Regions from separate parts of the Planococcus sp. APC 3900 genome, predicted to be linked through region 2. Evidence: riboswitches for the same ligand, from Rfam matches in the RefSeq annotation. Region 2 holds a riboswitch; the other holds the start of a gene.
The links. Region 2 has a riboswitch for S-adenosylmethionine ahead of QMA04_RS03295 (methionine ABC transporter ATP-binding protein). Riboswitches for the same ligand answer to the same signal wherever they lie in the genome.

Region 1 (7,820 bases), 510 kb from region 2:
CGCGTGCAGTAAACAAAATACCAGCCATTGAAGCAAAAATACCCGATACTACATAAGCGGCAAATTTCACTTTTTTGACGCTGACGCCCGACAGTGTCGCGGCTTCGGCGTTCCCGCCGGTCATGTAAAGCACCCGGCCCCAGCGTGTATGGTTTAAAATTACATAGGAAGCCAGGACCATCACCAGCATGATCCAAACCGGAACCGGCAAGCCCAGCATCTGTCCTTGCCCAATCCACAGAAACGCTTCCGACAATTGCCCCGGTGCGGTTCCTCCTGAAGTCAATGGCATATTGTTGTAGATCGAGTAGCCTTCTGTGTACGTACGGTGCAAACCGGCAACAATGTACATCATGCTCAGCGTCGCCAGCAAATCCGGAATGCCGATGACCACAATAAGAAAGCTGTTGACCGCTCCGACCAGCACCCCGATCAATAGCGGCAGGAGAAGGACGAGCCATAGCGGCATATCGTACCAAACCATCAGAGATGCGGAAACGACTGTCGATAAAGACATCGTCGAACCTACCGATAAATCGAAACCATCCACTACCAGCGTGAACGTGACACCCAAAGCGAGTAACGTGACAATGGAAATGGAACGCAGGATGTCTGTGAAGTTACCGTATGCGAAAAAAGCATCGCTGATTGTGCTGAAGTAAAAAATGATGAAAATAAGTAATGCGATGGCGCCATATTTAAACAGAAACTGAATCGCGTTGTCTTTCACCGAGCTTTTGTGTTTCCCCAAGTTCTTCTTTTCCACCACTTGCATACAATAAAATCCTTTCCTGGGTCGCTTCTTGTCGTGATAATTCCTTCACGATTTGACCGTTGTACATAACGAGAATCCGATCGGAAATTCCGATGGCTTCATGAATTTCACTTGAAAAATACAGACAGCCTTTGCCGCTTTCAGCCAATTGGCGGATCAATTTAAAAATATCCACTTTGGCTCCGATGTCGACGCCTTTTGTCGGTTCATCGAAGAGGTACAAGGCCGAATCGAGGGAGATCCATTTGCCGATCGCCACTTTCTGCTGGTTTCCTCCGCTCAAATGAACGAGAGGCGTTTCTGTACTGTCGGTTTTGATGCGCAAACGCTCGATGATTTCATCAGCAAAGCGCTTTTCGGCTTTCCGGTCCATCAACAAATTCTTAGAAAACTTTTTCAGGTTAGGGAATGATGCATTGGTTTCCAGTGATTCCTGGACAAATAACCCTTCTTTTCGGCGTTCTTCCGGAATCAACGCCATTCCTGCTTTGATGGCGTCTGCCGGATGGTTGATTTTAGCTGTTTTCCCCGAAAGCTTCACCGTACCCGATGTTAAAGGCGTTCCTCCAAACAAGGCTTTGGCAAGCTCCGTTTTACCGGCGCCGACCAATCCGACGACACCCACTACTTCACCTGCTGCAACCGCGAGCGACAGATCTTTGAGCTTCTGGCCATCCGATAAATTCGCCACTTCCAGCAAAGGGGCTCCAATCGCATGCACCCTCGGCTCCAATTCATGGCTCAGCGCTGCACCGAGCATCGCTTCAATCACTCTATCCTGATCGGCTTCTGCCGTATCGTAGGTTTTGACCAGCGTCCCTTCCCTCATCACTGTAATCCGGTCGCTGATTTCAAATACTTCCGGCAGGCGATGGGAAATAAAGACGCAGCCGACGCCCTGTGCTTTTAACTTTGCAATGACAGTATATAGTTTCTCTGATTCATGGATAGACAGCGGAGCTGTCGGTTCATCAAATATAATGATTTTCGCCGAATGGACCAAGGCTCTGGCAATCAGCACCATCTGCTTTTCCGCCAAAGTCAGTCTCGCCGCTTTCTGCTGGACATTGATGTTGTCTGCCTGCAGCTCGCGCAAAGCAAGACGTGCGCGTTCATTGATTTTTTGTCTGGAAACGAATAAATTGCCTTTCCCTGCGAATGTGTCGAGGAGGATATTTTCTGCCACAGTCAGCTCAGCAACAATGGCTGTATCCACTTCTTGATAAACACAGTAAATCCCCTGTTCTTTGGCTGCCTTCGGCGATTCCAGCCGGATGTCGGAGCCATCCAATTTAATCGTTCCTTCATCCTGCTGGTAAACGCCCGACAGGATTTTGATCAATGTGCTTTTCCCGGCGCCATTGACGCCTAGAATGGCATGGACTTCTCCTTTTTCCAAATGGAACTCGGCTTTTTGCAACGCCTTCACTGCACCGAAAGTTTTGCCGATCGCGGTCATCGAAAGTAAAGCTTGTGCCATAGAAACGCCTCCTTTCTGATAAAAGAGCTGCCCCATCTTTCAGGACAGCTCGAAATGATGAAGATTATTGTCCTTCCAATTCGCGCAATTCATCCGTGTAGCCCTGTTCGCTTGCGCCCCAGCCTTCTACGTATTCGCTTAACTTATCAGTTGTCACCGTTTCTTCCGGCAAACTTTCCGCCTCAACAAAAACCGGCTCCAAAATCACTTTTTCTTCCGGCTGTTCGCCATTCAACAACTGATATAAGTAACGAACTTGAATGCGTCCGATATCCGTCGGATCCACTGCTGCCGAAGCGAGCCATGGGCTGTTTTCTTTTTGCATCAATTGCAGATCCTCATCGCTCATATCGATGCCGTATACTTTAATATCTGTACGCCCTGCTTGTTCAATGGCACGGACAGCACCTTTCGCAAACTCATCCCACGCGGCCCATACTGCAGTGATTTCCCCTTCGTTCGGGTATTGTTTCAAAACTGCTTCCATCTGTGATTGCGTGTCCAGTGCCGTATTATTGGTAGCGGCACCGAATGCTGTCACTTCCTTGATGCCGGGGTTGTCGGATAGGAATTTTTCATAAGCTATCTGGCGTCTTTCCATCGGTGCAAAGCCCGCTGTCCATATTTTAACGATATTGGCTTCGCCGTTATTGTCTTCCGCCAGTTTTTCCAAGCTCATCTCGGCCATCTGCTGATCGCCTTGCTCCAAAGAAACCACACCTTCAACATCGATGCCTGCATCAAACGCCACAACCGGAATTCCGGCTTCAAGCGCTTTTTCAACACCTTGGTTCAATGCTTCTTTTGTTCCATGGTCAATCAAAATGCCATCGACACCTTGATTGATGGCTGCATCCAGGTTAGAGGCCATTTTCGCCAAATCCCCTTCAGAAGTGAAAACAGTTGCCTTGCCTCCGAATTTCTCAACCTGTTCTTCCACACCCGCTATGTATTGGGCGCTGAATGTCCCTAAATTGATTTGCATAATCAAGGCAATTTCTTTGCCGGCAAGTGGATGGTCTGAAGCCTCAGCCTTCGTATCTGAAGAAGTTTCTTCTTCGCTGACGTTCCCTTTTGGTTGGCAAGCGGTTAATAAAATACTGATAAATAAAAGTGCGGCAAGCAGCCAAATAGATTGTTTTTTCATCGTGTTTCTCCTTTTCCTGTAAATGCACCAAGCAAGTCAGGGATGTTTTTTTTGTATTCTGCAGTGATGATACCTTTTTCGGTGATGATGGCGGTGATGAGATGTGCCGGCGTCACGTCGAATGCCGGATTAAACACTTTCGTGCCAAGAGGTGCGACCGGCTGTCCGTTCGTATGGGTAATCTCCTCCGGGTTTCGTTCTTCGATCGGAATCACGGTTCCGTCCTCAATCGACAAATCGAATGTTGATGCCGGCGCCGCTACATAAAATGGGATGCTGAAAGCATTGGCCAACAAAGCTAAGTTATACGTCCCGATTTTATTGGCCGTATCGCCGTTGGCTGCAATGCGGTCCGCGCCTACAATGATGGCTTCAATTCCTTTGGCTCCAATGGTGTGCGCCGCCATGCTGTCGGTGATCAATGTGACATCAACCCCTGACTGCTGAAGCTCCCAAGCTGTCAGACGTGCGCCTTGATAAACCGGACGGGTTTCACAGGCAAACACTTCAAACTCACGGCCGCGTTCGCTGCCAAGATGGAATGGCGCTAAAGCCGTACCGTATTTAGCCGTAGCGATTGAACCGGCGTTGCAGATGGTCATGACTTTCGTCTTTCCTTGCAGCAATACCAAAGCGTGTTCACCAATGCTGCGGCAGGACTCTTCGTCTTCTTTATGGATCTTCACAGCTTCCGCAAGCAGCAGCAATTTCGCCTGCTGCACGTTCTCTGCTTCTTGCACCTTGTCTTTCAAGCGGCTGAGTGCCCAGCCGAGGTTAACGGCAGTCGGCCGTGAAGAATTCAGGTACGCCGCATCTTTTTCGACATATTGCTGAAAAGCTTCCAAGGAAACGGCATCGTGCCGCTGTGCTCCTATCGCTAAGCCATATGCAGCCGTGATGCCGATGGCCGGAGCTCCGCGCACCTTCAAGAAGAAAATCGCGTTATATACATCTTCTACCGTTTCAAGCGTTAAATAGTCAATCTCATGCGGCAGTTTCTGCTGATCCAGGATGGTCAGCTGCTCTCCGTCCCATTTGATGGATAACGGAATGCTCATATGCGTGCCTCCTTCAGAATTTCCACCAAGTCTTTGATCGAAGCAGTTTGTTCACGCTTCAGGATTAATTCCCGCCCACTCTGCAATGCCTGCTTCTTGAAGGAAATTCTCTTATCGTTGTCTTCGATGCTGTCCAGGTCTTTGACATGCGCCAGGCCAATCGTCCGGCGGATCAATTCGCAGCCGGCGAAACCGACGGCATCGGCCAGTACTTTGCCGAGGACATATTCAAGATATCCTTCGGTCTCCTTGAACGATTCAACGCTCTGCGTTTGCCACAGTTCCGTGAATGAAGAAGCGAATACTTCCCATGTTTTTTCAATGTGAGCTACGATTTCCTGGCGCTCCTCGCCTTCCCGTGTAATCGTTTGGAAAATCAGGTTGGCCAGAAACAATCCGACATCAAAGCCGATCGGGCCGTAAAAGCCGAACTCCGGGTCAATGACTTTCGTTTCGGCCGGCCCCGCAAAAATACTGCCGGTATGAAGGTCTCCGTGAAGCAGCGCTTCCGCTTCAGTCAAGAAACTCTTCTTCAATTTCGCCACTTCCAGCTGCAGTTTGCGGTCGTTCCAAATCGCTTCTGCTGCTGCCTGCAGCTGTGGTTCGTAATCATTGGTGTCAACATCAAAAAATGGATCGGTAAAAATCAGGTCTTCTGTGATTTTGCATAGTTCCGGATTGGAAAACTCAGCAGCCAAGCGTTTTTTCTCAAAAGGATGCAGCCCATAATCAGAAGTGTGGAACAAAGTCTGTGCCAGGTATTCGCCGATATCCTGTGACAGCCTTGGAAATTGCCGGCCGTTGATCAAGCCTTCCCGCGCAATTTCGAGATGCGATAAATCTTCCATCACCGTTATAGCCAATGCTTCGTCCGTTGCATGGACGGCCGGCACCAAAGACGGCACAAACTCGCCGTGCTTCTTCAGAACATTGGCTTCGATCGTCGCACGCTTCAATGTCAGCGGCCAACTTTCGCCGATGACTTTGGCATATGGCAAAGCCTGCTTGATGATCAGCCTCTTGCCTGTGGCTGCCTCTTCAATTTGAAAAACATAATTTAAATTGCCGTCGCCGATTTCCCGGCACGTCAATTGAGCTTTATGATCAAATGCTTGAATAGTTTTCGCCAATTCGATGGCAGCTTCTTCGGTTAATGATTTATAGGTGGTTGGAGCCGTAAGTGTCATGGTCAATCTCCCTTTCTCTGCAATATAAAAAGCCTCTTTCCAAAAGAAAGAGGCCAGAATAAGAGATCCCATGCCTCTTATCTTTCAGAAAATAAATTTCTGATGGAATTAGCACCGTGCCTTACAGGATATTCATCCTGGCGCCAAAGCGCCCCGTCTCACAACGGTATTACGGTCGGTTGCTGGGCGTCATCGGGCCAAAATCCCTCTGCCAGCTCTTGATAAGAGTACTGCTTGTCGTGCTATTAAGTTCTGAAATGAATCCTATCACGATTCAGAATTGACTGTCAATCACATTTTTTAAATAAAAACAATTTTGCAACAATGCTGTTGACAGATTTCGGTGCGCATGAAATAATCAGAATTACTTTACTCTATTAAAGCAGTTCTATCATTTCGAACGATCATTTCTTTTTACGCTGAGATTCTATAAGTAGGACCAGCCCAAAAAACTTACCCAATTTCATATCTTTCTTATTCAGAGCAGGTGGAGGGACAAGCCCTACGATACCCGGCAACCGGTCCAATAGTGGACACGGTGCTAATTCTTGCAGCCAGAACCGATGGCTGAGAAATAAGAAGTTGTTAAAGCCCTTAACCTCTTCTTATTTGAAGAGGTTTTTTATTTTTTAAAATTGCATGGGAGTGTTGAATACATGAGCATCTTGACTGCTACTTATCAATTATACGGAAAGCCTGGTTCTTTTGAGAAAAAGGCGGAAGGCATCGCTTTGGGTCTGACGATCGGCTCCTGGACCGATTTGCCGCTCCTCGAACAGGAGCAGCTGAAACACCATAAAGGAAACGTCGTTTCCGTTAAGGAATTTGAAGAAATCAACCATCCATTGAAACCCGAACTGGTCAAAGCGGAAGTTGCTGTCGCTTATCCGTCCGCCAATTTCTCTGCTGACCTTCCGGCCATCTTGACCACGGTTTTCGGAAAATTGTCATTGGACGGAGAAGTGAAGTTAGTGGATTTGGATTTCAGCCACGACTTGCTCAGCCATTTTCCCGGCCCACGCTTCGGCATTGAAGAAATCCGCAACACACTTGGCGTAGCCGGACGACCGCTTCTGATGAGCATATTCAAAGGCGTCATCGGCCGCGATCTGGATTTTCTGTCTGCTCAATTGCGTGAACAGGCATTGGGTGGTGTGGACTTGGTCAAAGACGATGAAATTTTATTCGACAATCCACTGACTCCATTTGAAAAACGAATCACCACTGGCAAAGACGTACTGACAAGCGTTTATGAAGAAACAGGCCATCGTACACTTTATGCGGTGAACTTGTCAGGGCGAACTTCCGAACTGAGAGGAAAAGCACGAAAAGCACGTGAACTTGGAGCGGATGCTTTACTGTTCAATGTTCATGCGTATGGGCTCGATGTACTGCAGGAACTGGCTGAAGATGATGAAATTGCTTTGCCGCTCATGGCACATCCGGCTTTCAGCGGCGCTTTCACTTCTTCCGCTTTCTATGGTCTCGCTACACCGCTCGCACTCGGGAAATTGATCCGCTATGCAGGAGCTGACTTCTCCCTGTTTCCTTCTCCTTACGGCAGTGTTGCGTTGGAGAAAACAGCGGCCCTTGCGCTCGGCAAAGAACTGACGATAGACAGCCCTCTGAAGCGCAGCTTCCCCGTTCCATCTGCAGGCATCCACCCTGGTCTTGTGCCATTGCTGATGGCTGATTATGGAATCGACAGTGTCATCAATGCCGGCGGCGGTGTCCATGGACATCCCGCTGGTGCAGCTGGCGGCGGACAGGCTTTCAGGCAGGCCATCGATGCGGTCCTGCAGGGGGAAACTCTGCAGGCGGCAGGCAAACAACATCAAGAACTACAAACAGCACTTGAGCTATGGGGGTGAACAACTTGAGTAAACCGATTATTTTTTGCGATTTTGACGGCACCGTTACAGCCAATGACAACATCATTGCCATTATGAAGAAATTTAATCCGCCGGGCTGGGAAACCGTCAAAGACCAGATTCTTGACCAATCCATTTCGATACGTGAGGGTGTTGCGAAAATGTTCTCCCTCCTTCCGGTCGAGGCAAAAGACGACATCATTTCATATGTGCTGGAGCAGGCGGAAATACGCGAAGGCTTCAGCGATTTTGTCGCTTATACAAAGCAACAGCAACTTCCTTTGTACATCGTCAGCGGCGGC
Region 2 (7,820 bases):
GCATAACGGACCAGCCGTTCGATCAAGGTTTCCAACATGTAAAATTCCTCCTAAATTAAGTGCTAATCATATTTTAGCATGAAGTAGGAAAATGATGAAAACTCTGGACACAAATAAAAAAACGATGCCCCTTCAGGACATCGCTCCATTACTTCTCTTGTTTTGCTTTCACGGCTTCGGCATGTGCAGCTTTCACCTGATCCAGAAGAACAGTTTCTGTCAGAAGGCGATAGCCGGTATGGGCCAATGCTTTAGCGCCTTTGATCAAAGCTCTGTCGCCATCCTCAGATTTAGCGGCTTCACGGAAATCTTCGGTGTGGGCAATCAAACTTTCAGGGCCGATTTTGATATAGCCATGGGCAGTGGGGACTTCATAGCTGATATTTCCGGCATCGGTGGAACCAAGGCCGGAAATGCGGGAATCTGCCACCGTCTCGCCTTGTGCTTCGAGTTCGCTGCGGACAACTGCATCCAAAGCAGGGGTGATGACCAAATCACGTACTTCATTCTGGAACCGTTCGATTTTCACGGTCGTACCGGTTGCCAGAGCAGCGCCTTCTGCAATCGCCCGGATCTTGCGGGCTGTATCCGATGTTTTCTTCCAGGAATCTCCGCGGATATAGAAACGGGCAGCCGCGTATTCCGGAATGATGTTCGGTGCATCGCCGCCATGGGTGATGATTCCGTGAACCCGAGCGTCAGAAGGCAATTGTTGACGCAATGCATTGATGCTGTTGAACAATTGCAGCACTGCATCCAACGCATTGATGCCTTCTTCAGGCGAGCCTGCTGCATGAGCTGGTTTGCCGTAAAAATGGAATTCCAAGGGATCGACTGCAAGAGAAGGGCCTGTGACAGCCGAATTTCCGGAAGGATGGAGCATCAAAGCAACATCAATGCCTTCGAGCAGGCCGTGTTTGACGAAACTGCCTTTGGCGCTGCCGTTTGGTCCGCCTTCCTCTGCAGGAGTTCCAAGAACAACCACACGGCCGCCGGTTGACTCTAAGATTTCTGCGAGTGCGATGGCCGCAGCAACGCTGGTTGTTCCAATGATATTGTGGCCGCAGGCGTGGCCAATTCCAGGAAGTGCATCATATTCGGCAAGATAAGCAATTGTCGGACCGGGAAGTGTGCTTTCCTTGCTGGCAAAAAAAGCAGTGTAATGCCCGGCGACACTTTTATCGACATTAAATCCAGCGTCTTCAAGCCGTTTAATCAATAACGAACTGGCGAAAATCTCTTGGTTGCCGATTTCCGGGTTTGCGTGGATCGCTTGGCTTGTTTCAATGTAAATCTCGCTCTTGGAATCGATGGACTGGGAAATGGATTGGGCTGCTTCCTTGATAAGTGTCATTGGAGCTCCTCCTAAGTTAGGTTTTGTTTTATTGGTAATCGACCAGTTCATCAACTGTCACGACAGTCGGAATCTGAGCGCCTTTTGTATGTTCGATGATGAAATCAGCTGTGTCTTCTTGCTGATACAATTCAACGATTTTCAAGTAAGCTTCATTATCGGCATCTTCCGCATTTGCGGCAATCAAGTTGATATAAGGGGTAGCTGTATCACTTTCACCGGCAATCGGATCTTCTGTCGGATTCAAGCCGGCATCAACTGCGACACCATTATTGATGACCGATCCTGCGACATCTGGCAAAGCACGAGGGGTATGGCCGGAAACCATCGGCATGATTTCAATGTTTTTTGGATTGTCGATGATATCTTCTGCTGTTCCGGTAAGGCCGGCATCTTCAGAAAGCGTGATCAATCCCGCTTCATCAAGCAGCAACAGGGCACGGCCCATATTGGTGGCTTCGTTCGGCATTGCGATTTGGGAGCCTTCAGGAATTTCGTCAATCGACTCATATTTATCGGAATACAGGCCCATCGGCGCAATTACCGTAGAACCGATCGGAACAATGTCGATATCGTGTTCTGTGACGAATTCATCAAAGTAAGAAATAGTTTGGAATGCATTCAAATCAAGTTCGCCTTCGGCAAGTGCCAGGTTCGGCGCGACATAATCAGAAAAGGTTTGAATCTCCAAATCGATTCCTTCTTTTTCTGCCTTATCAGCAATGTAATCCCAGATAGTAGTATCGGAACCGCTGATGCCAAGCGTCACTTTCGTGTTTCCTTCTGAACTGCTGTCGTCTCCGCAAGCTGCCAAGACCAAAGCTGAAACTGCCAATAATGCGGATGCTGTAATTTTTTTCATGAGTAATTCCTCCAGTTTTTTTCTAGGTTATTTTTATTTTTTAATTGCGTCTGACAGTTCGTGATAATACATTGCCGAGCGATTGGACGCCTTGTACGAGTACGACGAGAATTGCGACGGTGATGAACATCACAAGCGTATCGAATCGTTGGTAACCGTAAGTGATGGCCAAATCGCCAAGGCCTCCGCCCCCGATAGCGCCTGCCATTGCGGACGCTCCGATCAGGCCGACAATCGCAATGGTCAAGGCCAGAACCAGTGAACTCAAAGCCTCAGGAATGAGGAAGCGGAAAATGATCTGTATCGGCGTGGCTCCCATGGCTTGAGCTGCCTCGATGACCCCTTTATCAACTTCCAACAAGGAGTTTTCGATAAGTCTTGCAATATAAGGTCCTGCGTAAAAGACCAGTGGGACGATGGCGGCTGCAGTTCCGATGGACGTGCCGACGATCAGGCGAGTCAACGGAATGATGGCAACCATCAAGATGATGAATGGAACTGAGCGGAATATGTTGATGACGATATTCAATACTTTGGAAACCGGTTCATTTTCCAGCAGATGGCCTTTGCGGGTGACCACCAGCAGGATGCCAAGCGGGAAGCCGATCAATAGGGAAAAGCCGAATGCCGCGCCGGTCATGTAAATGGTTTCCCATAAAGCTTCTAAAATCTGATCGTAGTTAACGGACATAATCATTGACCTCCTCTATATCAATATTGCTTTTCCGGATAGAGGACAAAGCCAATTGGATTTCGCTAGGTTCGCCGGCAAATTCGACGATCAAGTTGCCGTATGGAACACCTTGCAACTCGGTGATGTTGCCGAACAGCACGTTCAAGTCAACTTTAAATTCACGCGAGACACGGGACATGAACGGTTGGCCGACGGAATTTCCTGTAAACTGCAGTCGATAGATCGCGTTATCGCTTTGGGCATTGCGGATTTGCGCAAGCAGGGTTTCCGGAAGTTCATCGTTCATGACAGAACGGACAAACCGTTGGGTGGTCGGCTGCTGCGGATTTGAGAAAATGTCGAAGACGCTGCCTTGTTCGATCACTTTTCCTGCTTCAAGCACAGCCACTTTATCGCAAATTTCCCGGATAACTCCCATCTCATGAGTAATGAGCAGGATGGTGATATTGTATTCTTTATTGATTTTGCGCAATAGGTCCAAAATCGACTTGGTCGTTTGGGGGTCGAGCGCTGATGTTGCCTCATCGCATAACAGAACGGAAGGGTTGGTTGCAAGCGCTCGGGCAATGCCGATGCGTTGCTTTTGTCCGCCTGACAGCTGGTCGGGATATTTTTGTGCCTGATCGGCCAGTCCGACAAAGTCCAGCAGTTGCTTCACTTGTTCATCAATTTCATTTTTCGATGTCTTAGCGAGCAGCAATGGCATCGCGACATTATGGTAAACCGTTTTTGAACTCAACAGATTGAAATGCTGGAAAATCATGCCGATGTCCTTACGGATGGTTCGGATTTCTTTGCTGGATAGAGTGGAAATGTCTTTCCCTTGGATTAAGACGCGTCCTGCAGAAGGACGTTCAAGCAGGTTCACGGTGCGGATCAATGAACTCTTTCCGGCTCCGCTAAAGCCGATGACTCCGTAAATCTCGCCGGTTTCGACGGTCAAATCAATCCCGTTCAAGGCATGGATTTCTTGTTTCCCGGATTGGTAGGTCTTGGCGACGCCTTCGAATTGAATCATGGTGATTGAACCTCCTCATGCTGTAATGGATCTTATTAAATCGACGGTGTCTCACATTCTTCTGAGAAAATGGAAAAGGAGCCCTCTTTTTTCTCATCCATAAGAAAAAAGAGGGCTCCTGTTGAAACCATCTAATTCTCATCTTCCAAATGCTTTAGAGCATCTGCAGGAGTTGGCACAGTTTTTGCTTTTAAACAAATCTGCTGCCGAAACGTCTTAGGGCCTGTCCCTCGGTTTCTCTTGATAAGAAAGTGATGTATGCTATTCGATTCGTGGTTCTTACTTTATGGTGAAATAACAAAAAAGTCAAGGGAATTATTGATATTTATTTCACAATCTTTGAAATGAAGAGAATAATGAGTTTGGAACCGCTTTCAGACTGGTTTTGTTGGTTTCTTTTTGAAAATGGAGGAAACTTTCTTCTCTTCTCCATTTTTTATTCGAATAATATTTTCGCTATGTTTCCATATGGCCATAGCAAATAAGGCACAAGCTGTCAGCAATGGCCATGGTCCGACGGCAGGACCGAAAGCGATAACAAAATAGACTGCGTAAAGGACCAGTACACCAATGACCAAATAATTGGTCGCAAGCGAAACACCGATGAGCAGTGCCAGGCCAACCAGCCCGAGCTTCCAGTCCAGTGCCAGCATGACACCGATCACCGAAGCCGTGCCTTTGCCGCCATTGAAGTTCATATAGAATGGGAAATTATGGCCGAATACGACACCGGCACCTATTATAAATAGAAAAGTCCAAATGATTTCGGGGGAAAAGGCACCCTTTTCCAGCAGAAAACGACAAGCTGCGACAGCGGCAAAGCCTTTAATAATATCGATCAAAGCAACCAGCAAACCGTATTTCCAACCCAGCACGATGGCGGCATTGGAAGCACCGGAATTTTTGACGCCTTCTTTTTTGACATTCACCCCAGATAAAAATTGTGCTGCGAGGGAACCGTGCAAACAACCGATTCCATAGCCTGCGATAAACAACAGCAGAACCCATCCAAGCATATTCATTCCTCCTTCTATACTAGAAGATAACGTTTGGGAAGAAACAAGGTTTCAAAATTTTTTGACTAATAGGGTTGACAAACCTTGTTAAAATTTTTATACTTCTCAACAAGACTAAAAACTAAATTTAATAACTCTTATCAAGAGTGGCGGAGGGATAGGCCCTGTGATGCCCGGCAACCAACAGACGACCATGTCTGGAAAGGTGCTAATTCCTACAGAACCGAACGATAGGTTCTGACAGATGAGAGGAGGTAACTCCGTAATTTACGGCCCTCTTCTTAGCGAAGGGGGCTTTTTGCTGTCCTCTTCGGTGATTTTCATGAATAAAAAAATTAGGGGGAATAGAAAATGACAAACTTAAAACCAGAAACTTTATTGCTGCATGGCGGACAACAGGCGGATCCAACAACAGGATCGAGAGGGGTGCCGATCTACAAAACCACTTCTTATGTGTTTAAAGATACGCAGCATGCACAAGACCTTTTCGGTCTGAAAGACACCGGCAATATCTATTCACGCATCATGAATCCGACAGTTGATGTATTTGAACAGCGCGTGGCGTTATTGGAAGGCGGGACTGCTGCAGTCGCATTATCTTCAGGAATGGCGGCAATTGCGTTCTCCATTTTAAATATTGCTGAAGCAGGAGACGAAATCGTAGCGGACAGCAACCTGTACGGCGGCACTTATAATTTATTCGCCAATACGTTGCCGCGTTACGGCATTAAAACCATATTTGTTGATGCAACCAATCCTGAAAACTTTAGAGCGGCAATCACCGATAAGACAAAAGCGGTATTCGGAGAAATTATCGGCAACCCGAGCCTGAACGTTTTTGATGTAGAGAAAGTAGCGGCAATCGCCCATGAAAACGGGCTTCCCTTATTGATTGACAATACATTTGCTTCACCATATGGCAGCAACCCGATCGAGTTCGGTGCTGATGTGGTCATTCATTCCGCTACAAAATGGATTGGTGGACACGGCACGACCATCGGCGGTGTTGCGGTGGATGCAGGAAAATTCAATTGGGACAATCCACGTTTCCCGAATTACACACAGCCGGATGAAAGCTATCACGGATTGCGTTATGGCATCGATGTACCGGATGCTGCATTTGCGACAAAACTGCGTGTCCAGCTGCTTCGTGACTTCGGTCCTTCATTGAGCCCGGAAAGTGCACATGCCTTGCTCCAAGGACTGGAGACTTTGCACCTGCGTATTCCGAAACACAGCAGCAATGCTCAAATTGTTGCAGACTACTTGAAGCAGCATCCGCAGATCGAATGGGTCAACTTCCTTGGATTTGAAGATCATCCATCACATCAATTGGCTAAAAAATACTTGAAAAATGACGGTTTCGGATCGATTGTCAATTTCGGCATCAAAGGCGGACGGCAGGCGGGCCGCAAAGTAATCGACAGTGTGGCTCTCTGGTCCCATGTTGCGAACGTAGGAGATGCCAAGTCGTTGATCATCCATCCGGCTTCAACTACACATCAGCAGTTAAATGATGAAGAGCTGAAATCGTCGGGTGTAACGGAAGAATTGATCCGCTTATCGGTCGGTTTGGAAAATCCGGAAGATTTAATCGCCGATTTGGAGCAGGCCATTCAGGCCGCAGTTTTGGAAAACGTTTAAGGAGGGATTTGAATGGCGACAGTATCCATTGGCTCATTAACCCTGGATTCAACGAAGACGATAAATCATGTAGAGCTGGCATACGAACGTCATGGAGATGAAAATGCTCCAACTGTGCTGGTCTGCCACGCATTGACGGGCGATCAATATGCAATAGGATCCGAAGAAAACCCGGGATGGTGGGCAGGGTTAATCGGACCAGGCAAGCCGGTGGATACAGATGTTTTTCAAGTGATCACTTTTAACGTGTTGGGAGGCAGCCACGGATCGACAGGCCCACTGACCATTAATCCGGAAACGGGCCAACCATATCGTGCAGACTTTCCGACTCTGACGATACGTGATATGGTTCGCGCAGAATACTATGCATTGCAGAAATTGGGGATCAACCATCTTGCAGGAGTTTTGGGAGGTTCGCTTGGAGGCATGAAGGCCCTGGAATGGGGGAAACTGTACCCGGAATTTGTGGATGCAATTCTCCCCCTGGCCGTTACTCCCTACTACAGCGATTACGGTTTGGCTTTCAATCATATCGGTATTCAAGCCATAGAAAGCGACAGAGATTTTAATGGCGGAAATTATGAAAGCTCAGCTGACCTGAAAGGATTTCAAGTAGCCCGTATGGCTGGTATGGTCACATATCGCAGCGGGAATATGTTCAATCAGCGCTTTGGACGCAGCAAAGCCGGAGAAGAATTCAATGTGCAGTCTTATTTGAATTACCAAGGGAAGAAGTTGGCGGGGCGGTTTGATGCCAATAGCTACCTGTTGCTGCTGAAAGCAATGAACACACACGATATCGGAGAAACCATTCTTGATGTTCCGGTTTATGCTCTATCATTTACGCATGACTTGCTGTATCCGAGTGAATTGCTGGTTCCTTGGCTTGAAGAGCAAAAGGATGTGAGTTGGGAAATCATTGAAACCGAATTTGGCCACGATGGTTTTCTTGTGGAATTTGAAAAATGGGGCGGCTTTATCGAAGAAAAATTAAAAAGCTTATTAGTGCCAGAGCTTACCCGCTAAGCGGGATTCGATGAAAAAGCACCTGAGGCGGGAATCCGATCCCACTTCAGGTGCTTTTTTAGTTAATCCTCGTCCTTGATATCCACATCGTCTGGTATCGGAGTGGCTCGCCATTCCTCCAGCGCTTGCTTGGCCTGTTCCAGCTGTTGGAAATGTGTTCCGAACTGAGAGGTGTTGATCATGTACTGCTCCCCATCATGGACTGC

Region 1: another riboswitch for S-adenosylmethionine. It lies ahead of mtnK (S-methyl-5-thioribose kinase); the one in region 2 lies ahead of QMA04_RS03295 (methionine ABC transporter ATP-binding protein).

What each region holds. Positions count from the first base shown of each region.
Region 1 is NZ_JASDCT010000001.1:142,488-150,307, reverse strand. Features, by position in the region: gene QMA04_RS00665 (ABC transporter permease) at 1-775, opposite strand, end outside; gene QMA04_RS00660 (sugar ABC transporter ATP-binding protein) at 699-2,255, opposite strand; gene QMA04_RS00655 (sugar ABC transporter substrate-binding protein) at 2,320-3,402, opposite strand; gene mtnA (S-methyl-5-thioribose-1-phosphate isomerase) at 3,399-4,460, opposite strand; gene mtnK (S-methyl-5-thioribose kinase) at 4,457-5,647, opposite strand; SAM riboswitch class I at 5,722-5,875, opposite strand; SAM riboswitch class I at 6,119-6,228, shown strand; gene mtnW (2,3-diketo-5-methylthiopentyl-1-phosphate enolase) at 6,304-7,518, shown strand; gene QMA04_RS00635 (2-hydroxy-3-keto-5-methylthiopentenyl-1-phosphate phosphatase) at 7,524-7,820, shown strand, end outside.
Region 2 is NZ_JASDCT010000001.1:652,035-659,854, forward strand. Features, by position in the region: gene pepT (peptidase T) at 1-38, opposite strand, end outside; gene QMA04_RS03280 (M20 family metallopeptidase) at 149-1,354, opposite strand; gene QMA04_RS03285 (MetQ/NlpA family ABC transporter substrate-binding protein) at 1,383-2,216, opposite strand; gene QMA04_RS03290 (methionine ABC transporter permease) at 2,257-2,907, opposite strand; gene QMA04_RS03295 (methionine ABC transporter ATP-binding protein) at 2,897-3,928, opposite strand; SAM riboswitch class I at 4,064-4,178, opposite strand; gene QMA04_RS03300 (glycerol-3-phosphate acyltransferase) at 4,303-4,944, opposite strand; SAM riboswitch class I at 5,079-5,195, shown strand; gene QMA04_RS03305 (O-acetylhomoserine aminocarboxypropyltransferase/cysteine synthase family protein) at 5,296-6,588, shown strand; gene metX (homoserine O-acetyltransferase MetX) at 6,601-7,614, shown strand; gene QMA04_RS03315 (helix-turn-helix domain-containing protein) at 7,677-7,820, opposite strand, start outside.